Regions from separate parts of the Micromonospora pisi genome, predicted to be linked through region 2. Evidence: riboswitches for the same ligand, from Rfam matches in the RefSeq annotation. Region 2 holds a riboswitch; each other region holds the start of a gene.
What was found. A riboswitch is a leader RNA that binds a small molecule or an ion and turns the genes downstream of it on or off. The one in region 2 is predicted to bind cobalamin.
Positions count from the first base shown of each region.

Region 1 (5,258 bases), 440 kb from region 2:
ATGCGGCTCACCGAGCCGACCCCGTGGAGCGATGACCGGTTCGAACTGGGCGAGGGTGCCCGCTGGGTGGATGACCGGCTGGTCCTGGTCGACCTGCTCGCCGGCCGGCTCTACGAGACCACCGGTGACGCCCCGGCACCGCTGCGCGAGTCGCGCCGGGTGGACGCCCCGCTCGGTGCGGTGGCACCGATCGGCGGACGGCCGGGCGACTGGATCGCCGCGACCGGCACCGGGCTCGCCGAGCTGGCCGGCGCCGACGGGCACCGTCAACTCGTCGACCTGGAGAGCGGCAACCCGTCACCGGCCCGGATGAACGACGGCGTCGCCGACCCGCACGGCCGCTTCTGGGCCGGGAGCATGGCGTACGACACCACCCCGGGCGCCGGCACCCTCTACCGGTACGACAGCACCGGCACGACTCCCGTGGTCACCGGGCTGACGATCACCAACGGGCCGGCGTTCGACGCCACCGGCACCACCATGTACCTGGCCGACACCGCCCGGGGCGAGGTGGACCGGTTCACCGTCGACCCGGCCACCGGGGCGCTCTCCGGTCGTACCCCGTTCCTGCGGCTCGCCGGGGCCGAAGGCGCGCCCGACGGCATGACCGTCGACGCCGCCGGGCACCTCTGGGTGGCCCTCTGGGGCGGGTACGCGGTCCGCCGCTACCGCCCGGACGGCACCCTCGACCGCGAGCTGCGCCTGCCGGCGGCCCAGCCCACCAGCGTCTGCCTCGGCGGTCCGGGGCTGCGTCGGCTCTTCGTCACCACGGCCCACCTGGGCCTCGACCCGCGTGGCCCGCTCGACGGTGCCCTGCTCGCCGTCGACGTCGAGGTCCCCGGCACCCCGGCCCAGTCGGTTGATCATGAGGTTGAGGACATCCGACTCTGACCCTCCATACCGAGCCTGGCTGTGGCGGTGGTTGCGGCTCACCGCCAACCGGCTAGTTCCGATCTCCGACGGGCAGTTGGTAGTCGAGCATCGAAAGGTCCGAACGTATGAGGAAACGAGTCACCTCGAAGGGCTGGTCATCGGCGTCGTAGCTGGTGTGCAGCACTTCGAGGATCGGCACGCCGACGGGTGCGCCGACCTCCGCTGCCTCCTGTGGTGTCGGAAGCCGGGCGCTGACTTCCTCCCGCACCCGGGCCAGACGATGACCGGCGCGCTCGAGTTGTTCATAGAGTGAACCTGGGCCGAGTTTGCTCTCGGTGGGGAAAGCCGACCGCTGCGCCAGGGCCAGGGCCAGGGGAAGGTAGGTGGTCCCGACCTGTACCGGCTCGTCGTCAGCGGAGTAGTGGTTCGTTCGGCACAGAACCTCGTCGTCGTGCGGGTCGAGTCGGAGCCGGGCGGCCACGTCGGCGGGCGCTCGCAGGCGCCGGATATCGGAACAGGCTGTCGTCGGTATCCGGCCTTGGACACCCACCTCGATTCGGAACGGTGACACGCCGCTCTCGGCTCGAAGTCGTCGTGAGTACCGGTAGGGCGCGATGCGGGCAAGGAGTGGCCGTCGCCGTACGAACAGGTCGTACAGCCGGCTGACCGTCCGCGCCCATTCGCCGGCCGCTCTCGTCACCAAGGCTCGGTCTGACGCGGAGCCGTCGATGGCGGTGTCGCGAGGTGGGGTGTTCACCGATGAGATGTGTAGCCGCGCTAAGCGCGCCGTGTCTTCGAGCGTCTGCCGGTAGGTCGCCAGTGCGCGGAGGTCGGGCATGATGGGTGCTCGCGCCGGACGGCGTCGGGGTAACGCAGGTGGGCACTGGGCTGCCAACACGCTGAGTTCGTCACCGGTGCCGAAGACGCGGTCGAGCGCGCTGCCCAACCGCTCGTGGGGGTTCCGCTGTCCGGTCTCCATCTCCCACAGATAGGTGCGGGAGTAGTGGGCGAGACGGGCGAGCTTGCGTAGCGAAAGCCCGTGTTCCTGACGGAGTTCCTTCAGGCGCTGGGCAAAGCGTGATTGTGCGGCTTCAATCGGGCTGTTCATGGGCATCCCTCGGAGGTGCGCCAGCGGTTGCCAGAGTGGTCCGTGCGGTGGACGGATCGAGTCGCAGTTGGACGAGGGCGATACCGGCGAGCACCAGGATCATGCCGGCGACCATCGGCGCGGTGACGGGCTCCTTGAGCACGAGGGCGCCAAGTACCACGGCCACGACCGGAAGTAGGTAGGTGGTGGTAGAGGCCGCCGTCGACCCGAGGTCGCTGATGAGCCGGTAGTTCAGGACGTAGGCGAGGCCGGTCCCCACGGTGCCGAGTATGACCAGGCTGCTGACCGGAACGGCGCTCCACGTCGGCACGGTCAGGCCGCCGAAGGGCAGGGCGAGGATGAGCAGCGCCGTACCAACGGCGAGCTGGCACGTCGAGAGCATGATCGGGGGAATGCCCCGTCCGGCGAGGTGCCTGCCCATGTAGACGTAGCTGAGGCCGTAGCTCGCGGAAGCGGCCAGACAGGCCAGCCCGCCCCAGCTCGCGATCTCCGTCGCCGATTCCCACGGTGTGAAGATCAGCACCGTACCGGCGAAGCCGGATGCGATTCCGGCAGCGCGCCAACCGTTGACCGCGCGATCGGTTCCGGCCAGGACTGCTACCAGCATCGTCCACAGCGGTGTGGTGGCGTTGAGTACGCCGGCCACGTTCGAGCCGACGGTCTGCTCCCCGATGCCGAACAGCGTGTACGGAACGGCGTTGGCGAGTAGTGCCGCAACGACGAGATGTGCCCAGATGCGCCGGCCCGACGGGAGGGGCATCTGGCGTACCAGGGCGATGGGCGCAAGCACCATGACCCCGAGTAGGAGTCGGGCCAGGACGATCTGCACCGGAGTGAACCCGCGCAGGGCCAGCTTGATCCACAAGAAGCCCGAACCCCAGATCAGGGCCAGCAGGGCCAGTCGCGCGATGCTTCCACGGTCGATCCGGGTTCCCACATCAATCCTCGATCGGCATCTCGTAGTCCAGGCCGTTCAGGTCGCCGCGCATGGTGAACCTGGTGACCTCGAACGGCCGGCCTTCGGCGTCGTACCCGGTGTGCAGCACCTCGATGATCGGTACGCCGGGCGGTACGGCGAGTCGGGCCGACTCGTCGGTGCTCGGCATGCGTGCGCTGACCTCTTCCCGGATCCGGGCGATGGGATACCCGAGGTCTTCGAACCTGGCGTAGATGCTGCCGGTCCCGAGCGTCTTCTCTGTGGCGAGGACGGAATCGCCGGCGATGTCGACCGGAATGTAGGTGACGCCGAGCTGGACCGGCTCCTCGTCGGCGTAGTACCAGTTCTCCCGCCGCACGACCTCGGACGTCGCCGGGTCGAGCGAGAGTCGGTCGGCCACGTCGAGCGGTGGACGCTCGCGCGTCACCGAGCGGCATTCCGTACGCGGGGCCCGTCCCTGCCGGCTGACCTCGATCCGGAATGGTGACAGCCCGGTCTCCTGACGCAACCGGCGTGAGTAGCGGCTTGCGCCAAGTCGGATGAGCGGCCAGCGTTTTCGGACGAAGACACCCCGTCCGTGCTGTGCGACCACCAGACCTTCGGACTGAAGGATGCTGATCGCTTCCCGCGCGGTGTTGCGCGCGGTGCCGTACGTCATCGACAGCTCGCGCTCGGACGGCAGTCGGGCATCTGCGCGCAGCTCACCGCGATCGATGGCGGCACGGAGGTCATCCGCGATTCGCCGGCTCGCGGGTCGCTTGTCTGGTTCGGGTCGCTCGGTCAACTGCTCCACCCGTCTCTGGGACACCAGTCATCGAGTGTAACGCAACTGGCTTAAGCCAGTTGCTTCTGCGGGTCGCGGTGCTCACGTTGACGGCGGGCCGGTCGGTGGGACAGCATGGCGCAACGAGAGCGGTGCGCGGAGGAACCCGGTGTGAGTCCGGGGCGGTCCCGCCACTGTGACCGGGGAGTGACCCCTCACGCACGGGCCACGGCCGAAAGGCCGGAAGGTCGAGGGGAAGCGTCGATCCGGGAGTCAGGAGACTCCGACCGCTCGCACCACCCAGCCAACGCGGGCGTGGACACCCGCGGAAGGGACTTGAGCATGGCTTCTGCGCGCCTGAGTGGGCGATGACCCCGCCGTACCCGTTCTCCGCCGTCGTCGGCCTGGCCGAACTGCGACTCGCCCTGCTCCTCAACGCGGTCTCCCCGGCCATCGGCGGGGTGCTGGTCCGTGGCGAGAAGGGCACCGCGAAGTCGACAATCGTCCGGGCCCTCGCCGCGCTGCTGCCCGACGTCGACGTGGTCCCCGGCTGCCGGTTCGCCTGCGACCCGGCCAACCCCGACGGCGACTGCCCGGACGGCCCGCACGAGCCCGGTGCGACCGCCGTACGACGCCGCGCCACCCTGGTCGAGCTGCCGGTCGGCGCCACCGAGGACCGGGTCGTCGGCACCCTGGACCTGCAACGCGCCCTCGCCGACGGGGTCAAGGCGTACGAGCCGGGCCTGCTCGCCGCCGCCCACCGTGGCGTGCTCTACGTCGACGAGGTCAACCTGCTTCCGGACCACCTGGTCGACCTGCTGCTCGACGCCGCCGCGATGGGCCGGGCACACGTCGAACGGGACGGGGTCTCGGTCAAGCACGCGGCCCGCTTCCTGCTCGTCGGCACGATGAACCCGGAGGAGGGCGAACCCCGCCCCCAGTTGGTGGACCGGTTCGGGCTGGTGGTGGCCGTGGCCGCACCCCGCGAGGCGCCCGCCCGGGCCGAGGTGGTGCGCCGGCGGCTCGCGTACGAGACCGACCCGGTGGGCTTCGCGGCGCGCTGGGTGGAGGAGGACGCCGTACTCGCCCGGCGGATCGCGGCCGCCCGGCTGCGGCTGCCCTCGGTGCGGCTGCCCGACGCCGAACTGGACCGGATCGCGACCATCTGCCTCGAGTACGGGGTCGACGGGCTCCGCGCCGACATCGTGGTCGCCCGGACCGCCGTGGCGCTCGCCGCCTGGCACGACCGGGACGTGGTGACCGCCGATGACGTCGCCGCCGCCGCCCGGCTGGCGCTGCCACACCGGCGCCGCCGGGACCCGCTCGACCCGCCCGGCACCGACCAGGACAAACTCGAGGAACTGCTCCGTGAACACGGCGGCGACGCCGACCCGGAGCCGGAACCGCCGGCCGGGCCGGACGACGGCCCCGACGACACACCGCCCGACAGCCCGCCGGACGGACCTCCGAACGGGCCCCACGGCGGCCCGCCACCGGGCGGCGGCGACCCGGGCCCGGACGGTCCGAGCCGGGACGACACCCCGGACGGCCCGCCCGCGTCGGAGCCGGCGAGCCCG
Region 1 covers NZ_RBKT01000001.1:7,850,350-7,855,607, forward strand. Annotated here, with positions in the region: gene BDK92_RS33635 (SMP-30/gluconolactonase/LRE family protein) at 1-891, shown strand; gene BDK92_RS33640 (UTRA domain-containing protein) at 944-1,981, opposite strand; gene BDK92_RS33645 (DMT family transporter) at 1,965-2,918, opposite strand; gene BDK92_RS33650 (GntR family transcriptional regulator) at 2,920-3,726, opposite strand; cobalamin riboswitch at 3,841-3,965, shown strand; gene BDK92_RS33655 (VWA domain-containing protein) at 4,050-5,258, shown strand, end outside.
Region 1: linked by a shared signal. The riboswitch ahead of BDK92_RS33655 (VWA domain-containing protein) and the one ahead of BDK92_RS31735 (ribonucleoside-diphosphate reductase subunit alpha) in region 2 are both predicted to bind cobalamin.

Region 2 (5,258 bases):
GGACCCGGAGCGTACGACGTCCAGCACTCCCCGGGAGATAACTCGTCTGCTCGGGCTGATCTGGCGGGAGGAGGCCGGCCCGCCACCGACAGGTGCCCTGGTCCGGGACCTGATGGCCCGACAGGTCTTCTGGACCCGGATCGCGTCCGGCTTCCCGCCGCCGGTACGGGTGTCGGCGAAGACCGGCACGCTGCCCGGGCTGCACATGGAGGCCGGCGTCGCCGAGTATCCCGACGGCGGCCGGTACGCGATCGCGATCTTCGCCCGGATGCGGCAGCTCGACACCCGGCGGATCGACGTCGACCTGGCGATGGGCGAGGCGGCCCGGACCGCTGTGGAGCTCCTGCGCGGTCAGTGATCTCGATTTCGACCTCGACGGCGACCAGCCGCACGGCCGTGAGCAGGGCCGATATCCGTACACATATCGGCGCTTCGGGCCGGTGGTCTTGGACGGTGGCGGCCGGCCGGTGGTTGAGTTCCGGCACTCGTCCGCTCGGCCGGGAACACCACTGCCCGACCGAGCCTGATCGGAGGGACCTCGTCATGCCCGAACCTCGACTCGACCGCCGCAACCTGCTCCGGACCGCCGCCGTCGGCGCCGCCGCGACCGGACTGGCCGCCACCTCGGCCGCCGGACTGGCGACACCCGCCGCCGCGGTCGGGCGCTCGGCCCCGACGAGCCGGACCAGGACGCGCAGTGCCAGCGCCGCCGCGACATTCCGCTGGTTCGGTACGGCCGGCTGGCGGATCGACATCGGCCAGCGGACCGTGCTGGTCGACCCGTACCTGAGCCGGTACCGGACCGGTCTCTTCGACGGCGGGATGAACCCGGCGACGCCACTGACTGTGGCCGCCTCCACCATCGCCGAGCACGTGGGCCGACCGGAGACGGTGCTGGTGACCCACTCGCACTGGGACCACTTCAACGACGTACCGCACATCGCCACGACAACCGGGGCGCGGGTCATCGGCACCATGACGACCTACCAGCTCGGGCTGGCCTCCGGCATCCCGTCGGCCCAGCTCGGTCTGGTGAAGGGTGGTGAGGTGCTCGAATTCGGCGACTTCACCGTCGAGGTCGTCGCCTCCCTGCACAGCCGGAACGCGGCGTACTCGGTTGGTATCCCGGGAGTCCGGCTGAGCCAGCCGCCGAAGCCGGCCACGGTCGCCGACCTGCCGGAGGGCGACACCCTCGCCTACCAGCTGACAATCAAGGACGGCCCGAAGGTGTTCCTCATGGGCGCCAGCGACTTCGTGGAGCGCAACGTGACCGGACTGGCACCGGACATCGCCATGATCGCGATGGCGTCCAGCGACGCGACGCACGCGTACCTGCCCCGGCTGATCGAGGCCCTGGACCGCCCGGAGATCGTGGTGCCGGTGCACTGGGACAACTTCGAGACGGAGTTGAAGAATCCGCCGCCCGCCCTGCCGGCCGACCGGCAGCGTCTGGAGACGATGGTCGAGACGATCCGGCGGGTCGCCCCCGGGACCAGGATCGTGGTGCCGGAATACCTGACCGGCTACAGGTTCGCCTGACCGGCTACCCGCTGCACGTCAGTGCGTGCCCGGCGAACCTGCTGGGCACGCACCGAGCGGCCGGTCGACGCGGCGGATCATCCGGCCGGTTCAGGCCCACGCCTCGGTGGTCGTGGTGACGGTACGGTCGGTGTCGGCGGCCTCCTCGATCGCCAGCCCGATCAGGTGGTCCTGCGCCCCGTCGGCGAGCGGGTACGGCGGCTGGCCTTCACCGCGTACCCATGCGGCCATGGCCTGCAGCATGCGCGCGGTGGCGATCTCGTCGTCGTTCCAGCGCTGGCCCGGATAGGGGTTGCGGTACAGGACCTCGGAACCGAGGGTGATGGTCCCGGTGTCGTAACCGTCGAGGTCCAGGTCGTGACCGGTCTGCCGCCGCACCAACGGTGTGCGCACGATCGTCCGGGGTGCCGCCAGGTGGACAATCTCGTCGTCGCGCAACTCGCCGTGGGTGCCCCGGACGAGCAGCCGCCGGAACCGTAGCTGGTTACGTGACTGGTTGTCGGTGAAGTCGTAGAGCCCGGAGCGACCGTGGCCGAAGTCCAGGGTGGCGATGGTGGTGGTGGCCGGCTTCGGTGTCGGGTCGTCGGTCCAGCCCTGGCGGGTCTGCGGGTCGAGCAGCGGTGCGGTGGTCCGGCTCGCCCGAACGGTGGCCGGGTCATGACCGACACCGAGCAGGCCACGGATGAGGGAGACGGCGTGGTACTGGTGCGTCGAGGAGACCTGGACCTGGGTGGGCGTACCGATGATGCCGGAGCGGACGGCCGCCGCGCGGGCGGCGTGTGCGGGCATCAGCAGATACTGTTCGGCGACCTGGACCAGGCCGGATCCGCCGACCTCGTCCCAGAGCCGACGCAGTCCGGCGACATCGGACGCGGGCGGGGTCTCGGTCAGCACCGGTACGCCGCTCGCCACCGCCGCAGTGACAACCTCCGCGTTCACCGCTCGGGGCAGGGCGGTAACCAGGAAGTCCGGCCGGGCGGTCGCCAGGCAGTCGGCGAGCGAACCGAAGTACGGCACCGGCAGTGCCCGGGGTGTGGGGACCACGGCCCCGACGCAGGTCACGTCGGGCAGCGCGGCGGACAACCGCCAGAATGCCTGCGCCCGCCAGCCGAACCCGATCAACGCAAAGGACGTCTCGCCTGCCATCCGGGCAACCTTAGGGCATCGCCCGGCAGGGTGTCGGTGGTGTCGGCCCGTGGGCGTTGGGACAGAAATCGGCAGCCCGAGCAACACACCGACACGACATCTGGTGTTCGTTTTTCTCCGCCACCCCATATATAGTTCGTGACGCAACTGGTTCAGCCGGGCATCCAGCCGGTTGAGGCAACAGGGAACCCGGTGTGAATCCGGGACTGCCCCGCAGCGGTGAGTGGGAACGACCGCCGTCACAGAGCACTGGGAGCACCGGCGTCCGCCGGTCACCTGGGAAGCGACGGCCAGTAGGAGGACACGGGTTTCCGTGGCCGTGCCCGCGAGTCCGAAGACCTGCCAGTAGCGCCGCGCCCGGCGAACCGCGCGCGGCGGTCCGAGACCGCGTGGGACGGTCGACGGCTGCGACGCGCCCCCGTGGGCTGCGCGTCTCCGCCTGCCTGCGCACTCGGACCTCGTCCACGACGAGTACGAGGAGTGACAGGTGACGGTCACGGAGATGGTGACGGGCGAGGGTGGTCCACTCGCACCGGGGCAGCGCCGTACCCAGATGCACGTACGTAAGCGCAACGGTGCGACCGAGCCGGTCGACGTACAGAAAATCGTCCGGGCGGTGGCGCGGTGGGCGGACGACCTGACCGAGATCGACCCGCTACGGGTGGCCACGAAGACGATCAGCGGCCTCTACGACGGGGCGACCACGGCCGAACTGGACCGGCTGTCGATCCAGACCGCCGCGGCGATGACCGGCGAGGAGCCGCAGTACTCCCGGCTCGCCGCCCGGTTGCTCGCCGGATACGTCGACAAGGAGGTACGTGGCCAGGGCATCGCCTCGTTCAGCCAGGCGATCCGGCTCGGTCACGAACAGGGGCTGATCGGCGACGAGACGGCGCGGTTCGTGTCGGTCAACGCCCGCAAGCTCGACGACGCGATCGATCCCACGGCCGACCTGCGGTTCGAGTACTTCGGACTGCGTACGGTCTACGACCGCTACCTGCTGCGCCACCCGGTGACCCGGCTGACCGTGGAGACCCCCCAGTACTGGCTGCTGCGGGTCGCCTGCGGACTCTCCGAGACCCCGGCCGAGGCGATCGGGTTCTACCGGCTGATGTCGTCGCTGGCCTACCTGCCCAGCTCGCCCACGCTCTTCAACTCCGGCACCGCGCACACCCAGATGTCCTCCTGCTTCCTGGTCGACTCGCCCCGCGACGAACTCGACTCGATCTACGACCGGTACGCCCAGGTGGCGAAGCTGTCGAAGTTCGCCGGCGGAATCGGCATCTCCTGGTCCCGGGTACGTTCCCGGGGTGCGCTGATCCGGGGCACGAACGGGCTCTCCAACGGGATCGTGCCGTGGTTGCGGACCCTGGACGCGAGCGTGGCGGCGGTCAACCAGGGTGGCCGGCGCAAGGGCGCGGCCTGCGTATACTTGGAGCCGTGGCACCCGGACGTCGAGGAGTTCCTCGAGCTTCGCGACAATACCGGTGAGGACGCGCGACGTACGCACAACCTGAACCTGGCCAACTGGATCCCGGACGAGTTCATGCGCCGGGTCGAGGCTGACGAGGTGTGGTCGCTGTTCGACCCGGCCGAGGTGCCGGAGCTGCCGGACCTGTGGGGCGACGAGTTCGACACCACCTACCGGGCGGCGGAGGCGGCGGGCCGGTTCGTGCGTCAGGTCAAGGCCCGCGACCTGTACGGACGGATGATGCGCACCCTGGCCCAGACCGGCAACGGGTGGATGACGTTCAAGGACCCGTCGAACCGGCTCTGCAACCAGACCGCCGAACCGGGCAACGTGGTGCACCTCTCCAACCTCTGCACCGAGATCGTCGAGGTCTCCGGCGACGGCGAGACAGCGGTCTGCAACCTCGGCTCGGTGAACCTGGCCGCGCACCTGGCCGGCGACGACCTCGACTGGGAGCGGCTGCGTGAGACGGTGCGTACCGCGGTGCTCTTCCTCGACCGGGTCATCGACATCAACTACTACCCGAGTGCCGAGGCGGCGGCGAGCAACCCGCGCTGGCGGCCGGTCGGGCTCGGCCTGATGGGCCTGCAGGACGTGTTCTTCGCACTCCGGATGCCGTTCGACTCCGAGCCGGCGAAGGAGCTCTCCACCCGGATCTCGGAGGAGATCTACCTGACCGCTCTGGAAACCTCGGCGGAGCTGGCCGCACGGTTCGGGCCGCATCCGGCGTACGCGCAGACCCGGGCCGCCCGGGGCCAGCTCCAGCCCGATCTCTGGGGGGTCACCCCGTCGCAGACGGAGCGCTGGGCGACGCTACGGGAGCGGGTGGCCGCCCACGGGCTGCGTAACTCGCTGCTGGTGGCGATCGCCCCGACGGCGACGATCGCCTCGATCGCCGGCTGTTACGAGTGCATCGAGCCGCAGGTCTCCAACCTGTTCAAGCGGGAGACCCTCTCCGGCGAGTTCCTCCAGATCAACACCGCCCTGGTCCGGGAGCTCAAGGAGCGTGGTCTCTGGACCGAGGAGATCCGCACCGAGATCAAGCGCGCGGACGGCTCGGTCCAGGGTCTCCCGGCACTGCCGGCGGAGGTACGGGAGCTGT
Region 2 covers NZ_RBKT01000001.1:7,412,965-7,418,222, reverse strand. Annotated here, with positions in the region: gene BDK92_RS31750 (serine hydrolase) at 1-358, shown strand, start outside; gene BDK92_RS31745 (MBL fold metallo-hydrolase) at 544-1,539, shown strand; gene BDK92_RS31740 (Gfo/Idh/MocA family protein) at 1,630-2,685, opposite strand; cobalamin riboswitch at 2,817-3,046, shown strand; gene BDK92_RS31735 (ribonucleoside-diphosphate reductase subunit alpha) at 3,188-5,258, shown strand, end outside.

Region 3 (5,258 bases), 3.5 Mb from region 2:
CTCACGGTGGCAACGGTCGCCGCCGGGCTTGTGGCTCGGCTCATAGTCGACCGCACCCTGCTACCCGAAAGTAGCGGCATATATTTCCGCCGTTGCCGGTCGGGATGGGCGCTCCGCGCTGCGGGGCGGCGACGCGGGCGGCGGCGAACCCCAGATCCGATCATTCGAATCCATTGCGGGCAGGAACATTATCTTGAACAGAACTCCGTCGGTTCTTCTCGTGCACGGCGCCTGGCACGGGCCCTGGGTCTGGCAGTCGCTCGTCGAGCAGCTCCCGGACATCGACATCCACACCGTCGCATTGCCCAGTAGTGGCAACGACCCCGCCGCCCTCGGGGACCTCTACGACGACGCGGCCGTGGTCAAGGCCGCCGTCGCCGCCATCGACGGCCCGGTCGTGGTCGTCGCCCACTCCTACGCTGGCGCTCCGGTCACAGAGGCGCTCAGTGCCGCGGAGAACGTACTCCGGATTGTTTATCTCGCTGCTTTCCAATTGGATGTCGGCGATTCGCTGTTCTCCAGCGCCGGCGGCGTTGCTCCGCCCTGGTGGGAGGTGCACGAGCAGGCGGAACTGAAGGGCAAGGGTCACATCAAGGCGTCGCAGCCCCGCGAGGTCTTCTATGGCGATGTCGACCCGGAAATCGCAGAACAGGCAGTTGCGCAACTCGGACTCCAGGGGTGGGCCTCGACGCAGCAGCCGTTGACCCGGGCGGCGTGGCAGACCATTCCCAGCACCTACATCATCTGCGAGGCCGACAACGCCATCCCGCCCTTCGTCCAGGAGCTCATGGCGAAGCGGGCCGAGCGGGTGTTGAGGATGAACTCCTCGCACTCGCCGTTCCTTTCTCAGCCTGCCGAACTGGCCGCGCTGATCCGGGCGGAGCTTTCTGCCTGACGCACGCGGCGCGATGGTGTGGCGGTGGCCGGGAACAACCCGGCCCACCGCTGCTCCAATCCGGAATTCATGGCGGGGTTCGTCCCGGGGTCGTCGGGTGCCGCTAGGGTGCGCGGTGGCACAAACGTTGCGAGGTGCCCCGCGCGAGCGGGGAGAATCGGGAAGCCGGTGTGAATCCGGCACGGGCCCGCCGCGGTGACCGGGGAGTTGCCACCCACGCGTACCAGACGCAGCCACTGGCCTTGACGGGCTGGGAAGGCGGGTGACCAGCGTAGATCCAGGAGTCCGAAGACCGGCCTCGCGTCACCGGCCCCGTCAGGGGCACGAGCGCAGCGGGAGCCTGCCTTGAACACCGGACTCTACGAGACCATCCACCGCCGCCGGGACGTACGTGCCCAGTTCACCGGGGCGCCGATCCCCGACGAGACGTTGGACCGGATCCTGACGGCGGCGCACGCCGCACCGAGCGTCGGTCTCTCCCAGCCCTGGGACTTCATCCTGGTCCGCGATCGTGAGCTGCGGCAGGAGTTCCACCGGCACGTGGAGCGGGAGCGGGACACCTTCGCGGCCACTCTCGACGGTGCGGCGGCGGAACGCTTCGCCCGGATCAAGATCGATGGCGTACGTGAGTCGACGTTGTCGGTCGTGGTCACGTACGACCCGGAGCGGGGTGGGCCGGCCGTGCTGGGTCGCCACGCGATCGCCGACGCCGGCCTCTACTCGGTCTGTCTGGCGATCCAAAACCTGTGGCTGGCCGCGACCGCCGAGCAACTCGGGGTCGGTTGGGTCTCGTTCTACCGGGAGCCGTTCCTGCGCGATCTGCTCGGCATCCCGGCCACCATCCGCCCGGTGGCGTGGCTCTGCCTCGGCCCGGTCACCCATCTGGAGCAGACGCCGGACCTGGAGCGGCACGGCTGGCGCCAGCGACGTCCGGTGACCGAGGCGATCCACCACGATCGGTGGAGCGCCGGTTGACCCACTGCGGGACCGGGCGTCATCGAGGGGCCACCACCCGACGCGCGCTCGGATGTGCCGGCCGCGACCGGTACGCCCGTGCGCGCGTCGCCCTCCGGGGCGGTTTCCTCAGCCCAGCGGCTTGGCCCCGGTCACGACCACATCGTGATCACGAACAGGAAGTCGCCCCGGGCGCCTGGGGCGTCCACAGCGTCGAACCACGCCCCAGGCGCGGATGTCCGGGACGAGCCGTAAGCCCTGTCGACTCACCCCCGGTCACCGGAGTTTGCAGACGGTAGCGGGCATACCTCGCCTGACACGTTCCTCACATTCAATGGCTACAGTCCCGGCGTGCCGTCCACCCCCACACGTCGCATCCTTTCCGTACTCCCGCTTCTGGCCCTGCTGACGTTGAGCGCCTCCGGTGCCGGCGCCCATCCCACGTTCAGTGCGGCGCCGACCACCACAGGCCAACCGAGCCCGTCCGACCCGCCCCCGGTCAGCGCATCGGCAACGCCGTCAGGGACGCTGCCGGTGGCGGGAAGCCCCGCGCCGAAGAGCTTGGCCTGGTACCTCGCCCAGGTGCCGGACTTCCCCGAGGCGCCGCCACCGCAGCGGGTGCAACTGCCCAAGGACGGCTCGGCCCCGTTCTGGTTCCGGGTGCCGACCGACCAGAAGGTCGCGTTCATCACCATCGATGACGGCGGGCTGGCCCGTCCTCCAGCGGTTGTCGACTTCATCCGGGAGGCGCACATCCCGGTCACGATGTTCCTGAACTCCCCGGCTGCGGCCGAGCACACGCCCTATTTCAAGCAGATCGAGGCGGCCGGCGGAGTGGTGGAGAACCACACGATCACCCACACGTCGTTGAAGGGCAGGCCGTATGCCTTCCAGAAGCACGAGATCTGCGGGGCGGCGGACAAGCTGGAGCAGTTGTTCGGCAAACGGCCCACACTGTTCCGCCCACCGTTCGGCAACCGTGACGCGACCACGCTGAAGGCCGCGTACGACTGCGGCATGAAGGCGGTCTTCCACTGGACCGAGACCGTCAACGAGGGGATCGTGCGCTATCAGACCCCGACGAAGGTGGTGAAGCCCGGCGAGGTGCTGCTGATGCACTTCCGGCCGGCGCTCATGGACGACCTCCTGGCGGCGCTGAAGGCAATCCACCGTTCCGGGCTCACTCCGGTGCTGCTGGAGGATTACGTCGGCTGACGGACTCGACCAACCCAACGAAGATCTGCTGGTTATGAGCTGCAATTCGGGTCCGACTGCGGTAATTCCGGAGCTGCGATCATTGGTACGGGATGTCTACGCCGGCGGAGCGCAGTTTCGTCTCGACCAGCGTGGTCAGTCGGGACATGACCGGTGCCTGGTCTTCGCCATGGTGGTTGAGCAGGCCGTATCGAATGGCGTCAGTGCGGGCCTGGAGGCTGTTCGGGATCGCGAGCAACGCGGGGTTGGCGAGGAAACGGTCGGCTACGGCGGTCGCGAGTTCCTCGATGCGGGGATCGTCGGGTTCCCAGTCCTTGGCGGCCCAGCATTGCTTGGTCAAGGCGACGAACCGGGTGTCGTTGAGGGCGTGCTCGGCCCCGGTGAGAAAGTCGTCGAAGCCGTCGGGGACCAGGGCCCTGGCCAACACCATGCCCTCGCGGTTGGCGGCCACCTCGTCTGGGGTGAAGCCGAGGTCGGCGGCCCGGTCCAGCAGCGCGCAGGCCCGGTCAGGCAACAGGTCCCAATCTCTGTTGGCCACCCGGTCCAGCAAGTCGCGGCGCGCGGCCAGTTCCTCGATCCGCTCGGTCAGCCGCCGTTTGACCTCGGCCAGGTTGGCGGCGAACCGCTGCGGATCGGCGCTGAGCAGGGCGCCGATCTCGGACAGCGGTACGCCGGACTCGGCCAGCGTCCGGGCCTGGACCAGCCGCAGCAGGTCGGACGACCCGTAGCGGCGATAGCCGGAACTGTCACGGGGCGGTTCGTCGACCAGGCCGAGCCGGTGGTAGTGGCGGATGGTCTTGATCGTGACGCCGACGAAGGCCGCCGCCTTGCCGATCGTGACGCCGCGGGTCATGGTCGTCAGCGGCTTTCGCGGGTGAGGGCGGCGAGTTCGCGGGTGGCCTTGGCGATGGCGCGGAAATCCTTGCGCACGATCGTGCCGTGGTTGCTGGCGACCTTCGCGCTTATCGTGAGGTTCGGGTTGCGGGCGAGCACCGGGTTGAGGGTGGTGCGCATCTTTTCTTGCCAATCCTCCTTGCTCCCCAGGGACTCCCCGGAGGCGACCACGTACCGGACCGGGACGGTCAGGCTGTCCAGGACCGGTTCGAGGGCGGCGTGGATTATGTGGGCCTCGATGTTGATCTCGGCGTGCTGTTCGGCACTCATCCGCGCGGCGTTGCCGACGAGGCGCACTATCGGCAACAACCACCGGGCCTTACGGAATCCCCGACGGATGTATTCGTGGCCGGCATCGTCGGTCCAGCCGGACGGATAAGGGCCGTCGACCCCGACCACGCCGGCGACGCGGCCCGGATTCCGAGCGGCCCAGACCACCCCGAGCAACGCGCCGTAGGACCAGCCCACCAAAAGCGGCCGCTCCACCCCCCTGGCTTTCAGGACAGCGTCGAGATCCCGGACGCACGCCTCGAAGGAGTAGTCCGCTGACGTCTTCGATCGGCCACGAGCCCGCTCGTCGTAGGTGATGTGTCGCCACCCCGACCCCAGGTCGTTGATGACGGGCCGCCAGTGCCGCCGGCTGGCGTAGGAACCGTTCAGGTAAACCACGGGGGTACCTGTCCCGCCGGTGTCGGTCACGGCCAGGGCGGTGTCTTCCACCGGCAACATTCCACTCCAGGCCGCGTAAGTCGCGTTCGGGTTCGTCATGCCAACAGCGTCGACCTTGACCCAAGGTCAAGGTCAAGACGGAGCCGGCAACAAGCCGGAATCCGAGCCCTCGGTGGGCGCACTGTCGCCACCCTCAGGAGCTAAAAGTCCTGGCCAGATGTGCTGCTGCCCCGCCGCTCCATCGCGGTCGCGCAGGCCATCCCCGTCTTCCAAGCCGCCCAGGACACCCGTCGCCACGCTGGAATCGGCTCAACGAAGAAGCCTGCCGGACTTCACCCCGACGACGAACGCCGCCCACCCGGCCCGTCCCACCGTCAGGACCGGACCGGCAACGTCCTTCGAATCCCGTACGCCGACCACACCCACCAGGTTGTCGGCAACCTCGACGCACTGACCCTGGCTGTTGGAACGGCTGCTCTTGCGCCAACGGGAGGCGGCCAGATCACTCACGACTCATATCCCTTCGCCGGTAGAGGAAGAGCCCTGGCCGGCGAGTGCCGGTCGCAGGCCCGGGGAGTCAGCGGCGGAAGCTGCCTGACTTCACGCCAGCAACAAACGCCAACCAACCAGT
Region 3 covers NZ_RBKT01000001.1:3,878,265-3,883,522, forward strand. Annotated here, with positions in the region: gene BDK92_RS16280 (alpha/beta hydrolase) at 194-895, shown strand; cobalamin riboswitch at 1,011-1,210, shown strand; gene bluB (5,6-dimethylbenzimidazole synthase) at 1,241-1,870, shown strand; gene BDK92_RS16290 (polysaccharide deacetylase family protein) at 2,201-3,064, shown strand; gene BDK92_RS16295 (MerR family transcriptional regulator) at 3,144-3,917, opposite strand; gene BDK92_RS16300 (alpha/beta fold hydrolase) at 3,923-4,726, opposite strand; gene BDK92_RS16305 (DUF397 domain-containing protein) at 4,937-5,137, opposite strand; gene BDK92_RS16310 (DUF397 domain-containing protein) at 5,205-5,258, opposite strand, start outside.
Region 3: linked by a shared signal. The riboswitch ahead of bluB (5,6-dimethylbenzimidazole synthase) and the one ahead of BDK92_RS31735 (ribonucleoside-diphosphate reductase subunit alpha) in region 2 are both predicted to bind cobalamin.

Region 4 (5,258 bases), 460 kb from region 2:
GGTCGCCCTCGGTCTGGACGTACAGTTCGCGCAGCGCGTCGAGGGTGGCCTGCTCCGGGTGCTCCCAGAGCTGCCGGTCGGCCGCCTCCAGCAACCGCTCGGTGATGCCGTGCAACGCCCACGGGTTCGACTCGGTGAGGAACTTCTGGTTCTCCGGGTCGAGGACGTACGTCTCGGCCAGTTTCTCGTACATCCAGTCGGCGACGACGCCGGCGGTGGCGTCGTAGCCGAACAGGTAGTCGACCGTCGCGGCTAGTTCGAACGCGCCCTTGTAGCCGTGCCGGCGCATCGCGGCGAGCCAGCGCGGGTTCACCACCCGGGCGCGGAAGATCCGGGCCGTCTCCTCGCTCAACGTACGGGTACGCACCGCGTCCGGCCGGGTGCTGTCCCCGATGTACGCCGCCGGTGCCTTACCGGTGAGCGCGCGCACCGTGGCGATCATGCCGCCGTGGTACTGGAAGTAGTCGTCGGAGTCGGCGATGTCGTGTTCCCGGGTGTCGGTGTTCTTCACCGCGACCGCGATCCGCTTGTACGCCGTCTCCATGTCGGTACGCGCCGCGACCCCGTCCACGCCACGGCCGTACGCGTACCCGCCCCAGACCGCGTACACCTCGGCCAGGTCTGCGTCGTCACGCCAGTTCCGGCTGTCGATCAGCGGCAGCAGCCCGGCCCCGTACGCACCGGGCTTCGAGCCGAAGATCCGCATCGTGGAGCGCCGCTCGTCACCGTGCTCCGCCTGGTCGGCCAGGGCGTGCGCCCGTACGTAGTTCGACTCGGCCGGCTCGTCCAGTGCGGCGACCAGCCGTACGGCGTCGTCGAGCAGGGCCACCACGTGCGGGAACGCGTCCCGGAAGAAGCCGCTGATCCGCATCGTCACGTCGATCCGGGGCCGGCCCAGTTCGGCCAGGTCGACCGGTTCCAGCCCGGTGACCCGACGGGACGCCTCGTCCCAGCGGGGCCGTACGCCGAGCAGCGCGAGCACCTCGGCGATGTCGTCACCGGCGGTACGCATGGCGCTGGTGCCCCACATGGAGAGCCCGACCGAACGCGGCCACTCGCCGGTGTCGGCCCGGTAGCGGGCCAGCAACGAGTCCGCCATCGCCTGCCCGGTCTCCCAGGCCAGCCGGCTCGGCACCGCCTTCGGGTCGACGGAGTAGAAGTTGCGGCCGGTGGGCAGGACGTTGACCAGGCCGCGTAGCGGCGACCCGCTCGGGCCGGCGGGCACGTAGCCGCCGTCGAGCGCGTGCAGCACGGCGGTGAGTTCGTCGGTGGTCCGGGCCAGCCGGGGCACGATCTCGGTGGCGGCGAACTCCAACACCCGGGTCACCTGCGCGTGGTCGACCGCCGGGTCGCCGGCCGCCGCTACCTGACCGGTCTCCGGGGCACCGAGGACGGCCGCGCACACCTCGGCCGCCACCCCGGGCGCCCAGTCCTGTTCCTCCATCGCCAGTACCAGCGCGCGGGCGGTCTCCTCGATCCGGTCCACCTCGCCGCGGGCGGCGCTGCCGTCCTCGATGAGGCCGAGGGCCTCACGCAGACCGGGTAGCGCGGCGACCTGTCCGGCCCACATCTGCCGGGCCCGGAGCATGGCCAGCACCAGGTCGACCCGGTTCTGCCCACTCGGCGCCACCCCGAGCACGTGCAGCCCGTCGCGGATCTGCACGTCCTTGATCTCGCAGAGCCAGCCGTCGACGTGCAGGATGAACTCGTCGAACTCGGCGTCGTGCGGCCGGTCTTCGAGGCCGAGGTCGTGGTCGAGCTTGGCGGCCTGGATCAGGGTCCAGATCTGGGCCCGGATCGCCGGCAGTTTCGCCGGGTCCAGGGCGGCGATGTTGGAGTGCTCGTCGAGAAGCTGCTCCAGTCGGGCGATGTCGCCGTAGCTGTCGGCGCGGGCCATCGGCGGGATCAGGTGGTCGACCAGGGTGGCGTGCGCGCGCCGCTTCGCCTGGGTGCCCTCGCCGGGGTCGTTGACCAGGAACGGGTAGATCAGGGGCAGGTCGCCGAGGGCGGCGTCGGGTCCGCAGGCGGCCGACATGCCGAGCGTCTTGCCGGGCAGCCACTCCAGGTTGCCGTGCTTGCCGACGTGCACCACCGCGTGCGCGCCGAACTCGTCGGCCAGCCACCGGTACGCGGCCAGGTAGTGGTGGCTCGGCGGCAGGTCCGGGTCGTGGTAGATGGCGACCGGGTTCTCGCCGAAGCCGCGCGGCGGCTGGACCATCACGACCGTGTTGCCGGACCGGAGCGCCGCGAGCACGATCTCACCGTCGGGGTCGCGGGAGGTGTCGACGAAGAGTTCACCCGGGGGCGGGCCCCAGTGCCGTTCCATCTCCTCGCGCAACTCGGCCGGGAGGGTGGCGTACCAGGCCCGGTAGCGGCGGGCCGGGATCCGGATCGGGTTGCCTTCGAGCTGTTCCTCGGTGAGCCAGTCGAGGTCCTGTCCACCGGCGGCGATCAGCCCGTGCACCAGGGCGTCGCCGTCACCGGCGCTGACGCCGGGGAAGGCGTCCGGGCCGTCGGCGGGGCCGATGTCGTACCCCTGCTCGCGCATCGCGGTGAGCAGCCGGACCACACTGGCCGGGGTGTCGAGGCCGACGGCGTTGCCGATCCGGGCGTGCTTGGTCGGGTACGCCGACAGCATCAGCACGATCCGGCGCTGCTCCGGTGGGGTGTGCCGGAGCACACCGTGCCGGACCGCGATGCCCGCGACCCGGGCGGAACGCTCCGGGTCCGCGACATAGACGGTGAGCCCGTCGGCGTCGATCTCCTTGAAGGAGAACGGCACGGTGATGATCCGGCCGTCGAACTCGGGGATGGCGACCTGGGTGGCGGTGTCGAGCGGGGAGAGGCCGTCGTCGTTGTCGGCCCAGACGGCACGGCTGCTGGTCAGGCAGAGCCCCTGCAGGATCGGCACGTCGAGGGCGGCGAGCGCGCCCACGTCCCAGGCCTCGTCGTCGCCACCGGCACCGACCTCGGCCGGACGGGTGCCGCCAGCGGCGAGCACGGTCACGACCAGCGCGTCCGCCTCGCCGAGGGTTTCCAGCAGGGCGGGCGCGGGGCTGCGCAGCGAGGCGCAGTAGACCGGCAGCGGCCGGCCGCCGGCGTCCTCGATGGCGGTGCAGAGCGTCTCGACGAAGGCGGTGTTGCCGGCAACGTGGTGGGCCCGGTAGTAGAGCACCGCGATCACCGGGCCGTCGGTCTGGCGGGACTCGCGCTCCAGCCGCCCCCACTCCGGCGTCGCGACCGGCGGGGCGAAGCCGTAGCCGGTGAGCAGGATCGTGTCGGAGAGGAACCGGTGCAGCTCGGTGAGGTTGGCCGGGCCCCCGTGCGCGAGGTAGGTGTGCGCTTCCGCGGCCACCCCGGCGGGCACGGTCGAGCGGCGCATCAGCTCCGCGTCGGGTGCCTGCTCACCGCCGAGGAGTACGACCGGCAGCGTCCCGGCGAGGAGCGCGTCGAGCCCTTCCTCCCAGGCCCGGTAGCCGCCGAGGATGCGTACGACCACCAGGTCGACGCCGTCGAGCAGGGCTGGCAGCTCCTCGACCGAGGTACGGGCCGGGTTGGCGAGCCGGAAGTCGGCGCCACTGGCCCGGGCGCTGAGCAGGTCGGTGTCCGAGGTGGAGAGGAGCAGGATCATCGGGCACCGCGCAGGGCGTGGCGTGACATGGTGGTTCCTCCCTCGGGGTCCGCGCCCCGGGTTTGTCGGTTGCGGCCGGGCGCGGGCCCCTCGGGTCCGTTCCCTGCCGCGCGGTGACCTGGAGTCTCCTGGCTCCCGGATCGTCGCTCGCCCCGGTCTTCCCGCCCGTGTGGGCCGTGACCATGTCGGGGTCCGCTCCCCGGTAACAGTGGCGGGACCGCGCCGGGATCACACCGGCTTCCTCCACCTGTCGCCGCGTTTCAGCGGCTCCCACTCTCACGAGTCGGACCCCGGTTCGTCAAGCCATGCCCGACCGGGGTGCTGGTGCGGCGGCCGGCGTGCCGGTCGGCTGGGCCTGCCCAGGCCGTAGTATCCGCCGGGTGTGGTCACCACGAGGGCGGTCGGCGCCGGACGCCTGTCCGGGGGCGCTGCGCGTACATGTCGCCGCTGACGGCAACCTGGCCCGGGTCCGGGTGCCCGGTGGGCGGCTGCACGCCGATCAACTGGCCGCGCTGGCTGCCGCCGCGTCCGAACTGGGCGATGGCGGGCTGGAGCTGACCTCGCGTGGCAATGTCCAGCTCCGGGGTCTGCCGGCGGGCGCGGAGCGGGAACTGGCCGCCCGGCTCTGGGCCGCGGGTCTGTTGCCGTCGGAGACCCACGAGCGCGTACGCAACGTCATCGCTTCCACACTCAGCGGCAGAGCCGAGGGTGGACGGTTCGATCTCCGTACCCTGGTGGACGAGCTTGACCAGGGGTTGTGTGCCGATCCGGCGCTCGCCGAACTCCCCGGCCGGTTCCTGTTCACGGTCGACGACGGCCGTGGTGACGTGACCGGTTTCGGTGCGGACGTGGGCCTGTTCGCCGTGGCGTCGGACACCCTCGCGGTGCTGCTGGGCGGCACCGACACGGGCGTACGGCTGCCTCCGGCGGCCGGTGCGGGCACCGCCCTGCGGGCCGCGCGCGCCTTCCTCGCCGAGTACACGGCGCAGGGCGGCACCGCCTGGCGGCTGACCGAACTCGACGACGGCGTACCGCGGGTGGCGCACCGGCTGCGTAGCGCACTCGACCCGGCGTTTGTCGGATCACCTGGTGGTCTCGCCGACGCGCCCGCACCGACGCGGCCACCGGTCGGGCGGATCGCCCAGATCGACGGGCGGCTGGCGCTGGCCCTGATGGTGCCGCTCGGCCGGCTCACCCTGGCGCAGGTCGACGTCCTCGAGGCGGCGGCACGGGCCGGCGCCCACGAGATCAACATCACTCCGTGGCGCACCGTCGTCGTACCCGATCTCGGCACCGGCGAGGCTGAGCGCCGGCTGGCCGCGCTCACGGGCGAGGGACTGGTGGCCGACACCTCCGCCGGTTGGGTCGGGGTGACCGGGTGCACCGGGCGCCCTGGCTGCGCGAAGGCGCTCGCCGACGTACGGGCCGACGCGAACCGGGTGCATCCGGTGGCGGCACCGGGTCCGGCGGGCCTGCCGGTGCACTGGGTGGGTTGCGAACGGCGCTGCGGCCGGCCGGTGGACCGGCATGTCGAGGTACTGGCGACCGTTGACGGATACCAGGTCAGCCTGGACGGTCGGCCGCGCTCGCGGTCGGCGACGCTGGACGAGACCGCTGCCGCGATCGC
Region 4 covers NZ_RBKT01000001.1:7,868,386-7,873,643, reverse strand. Annotated here, with positions in the region: gene cobN (cobaltochelatase subunit CobN) at 1-3,631, opposite strand, end outside; cobalamin riboswitch at 3,754-3,874, opposite strand; gene cobG (precorrin-3B synthase) at 4,012-5,258, shown strand, end outside.
Region 4: linked by a shared signal. The riboswitch ahead of cobN (cobaltochelatase subunit CobN) and the one ahead of BDK92_RS31735 (ribonucleoside-diphosphate reductase subunit alpha) in region 2 are both predicted to bind cobalamin.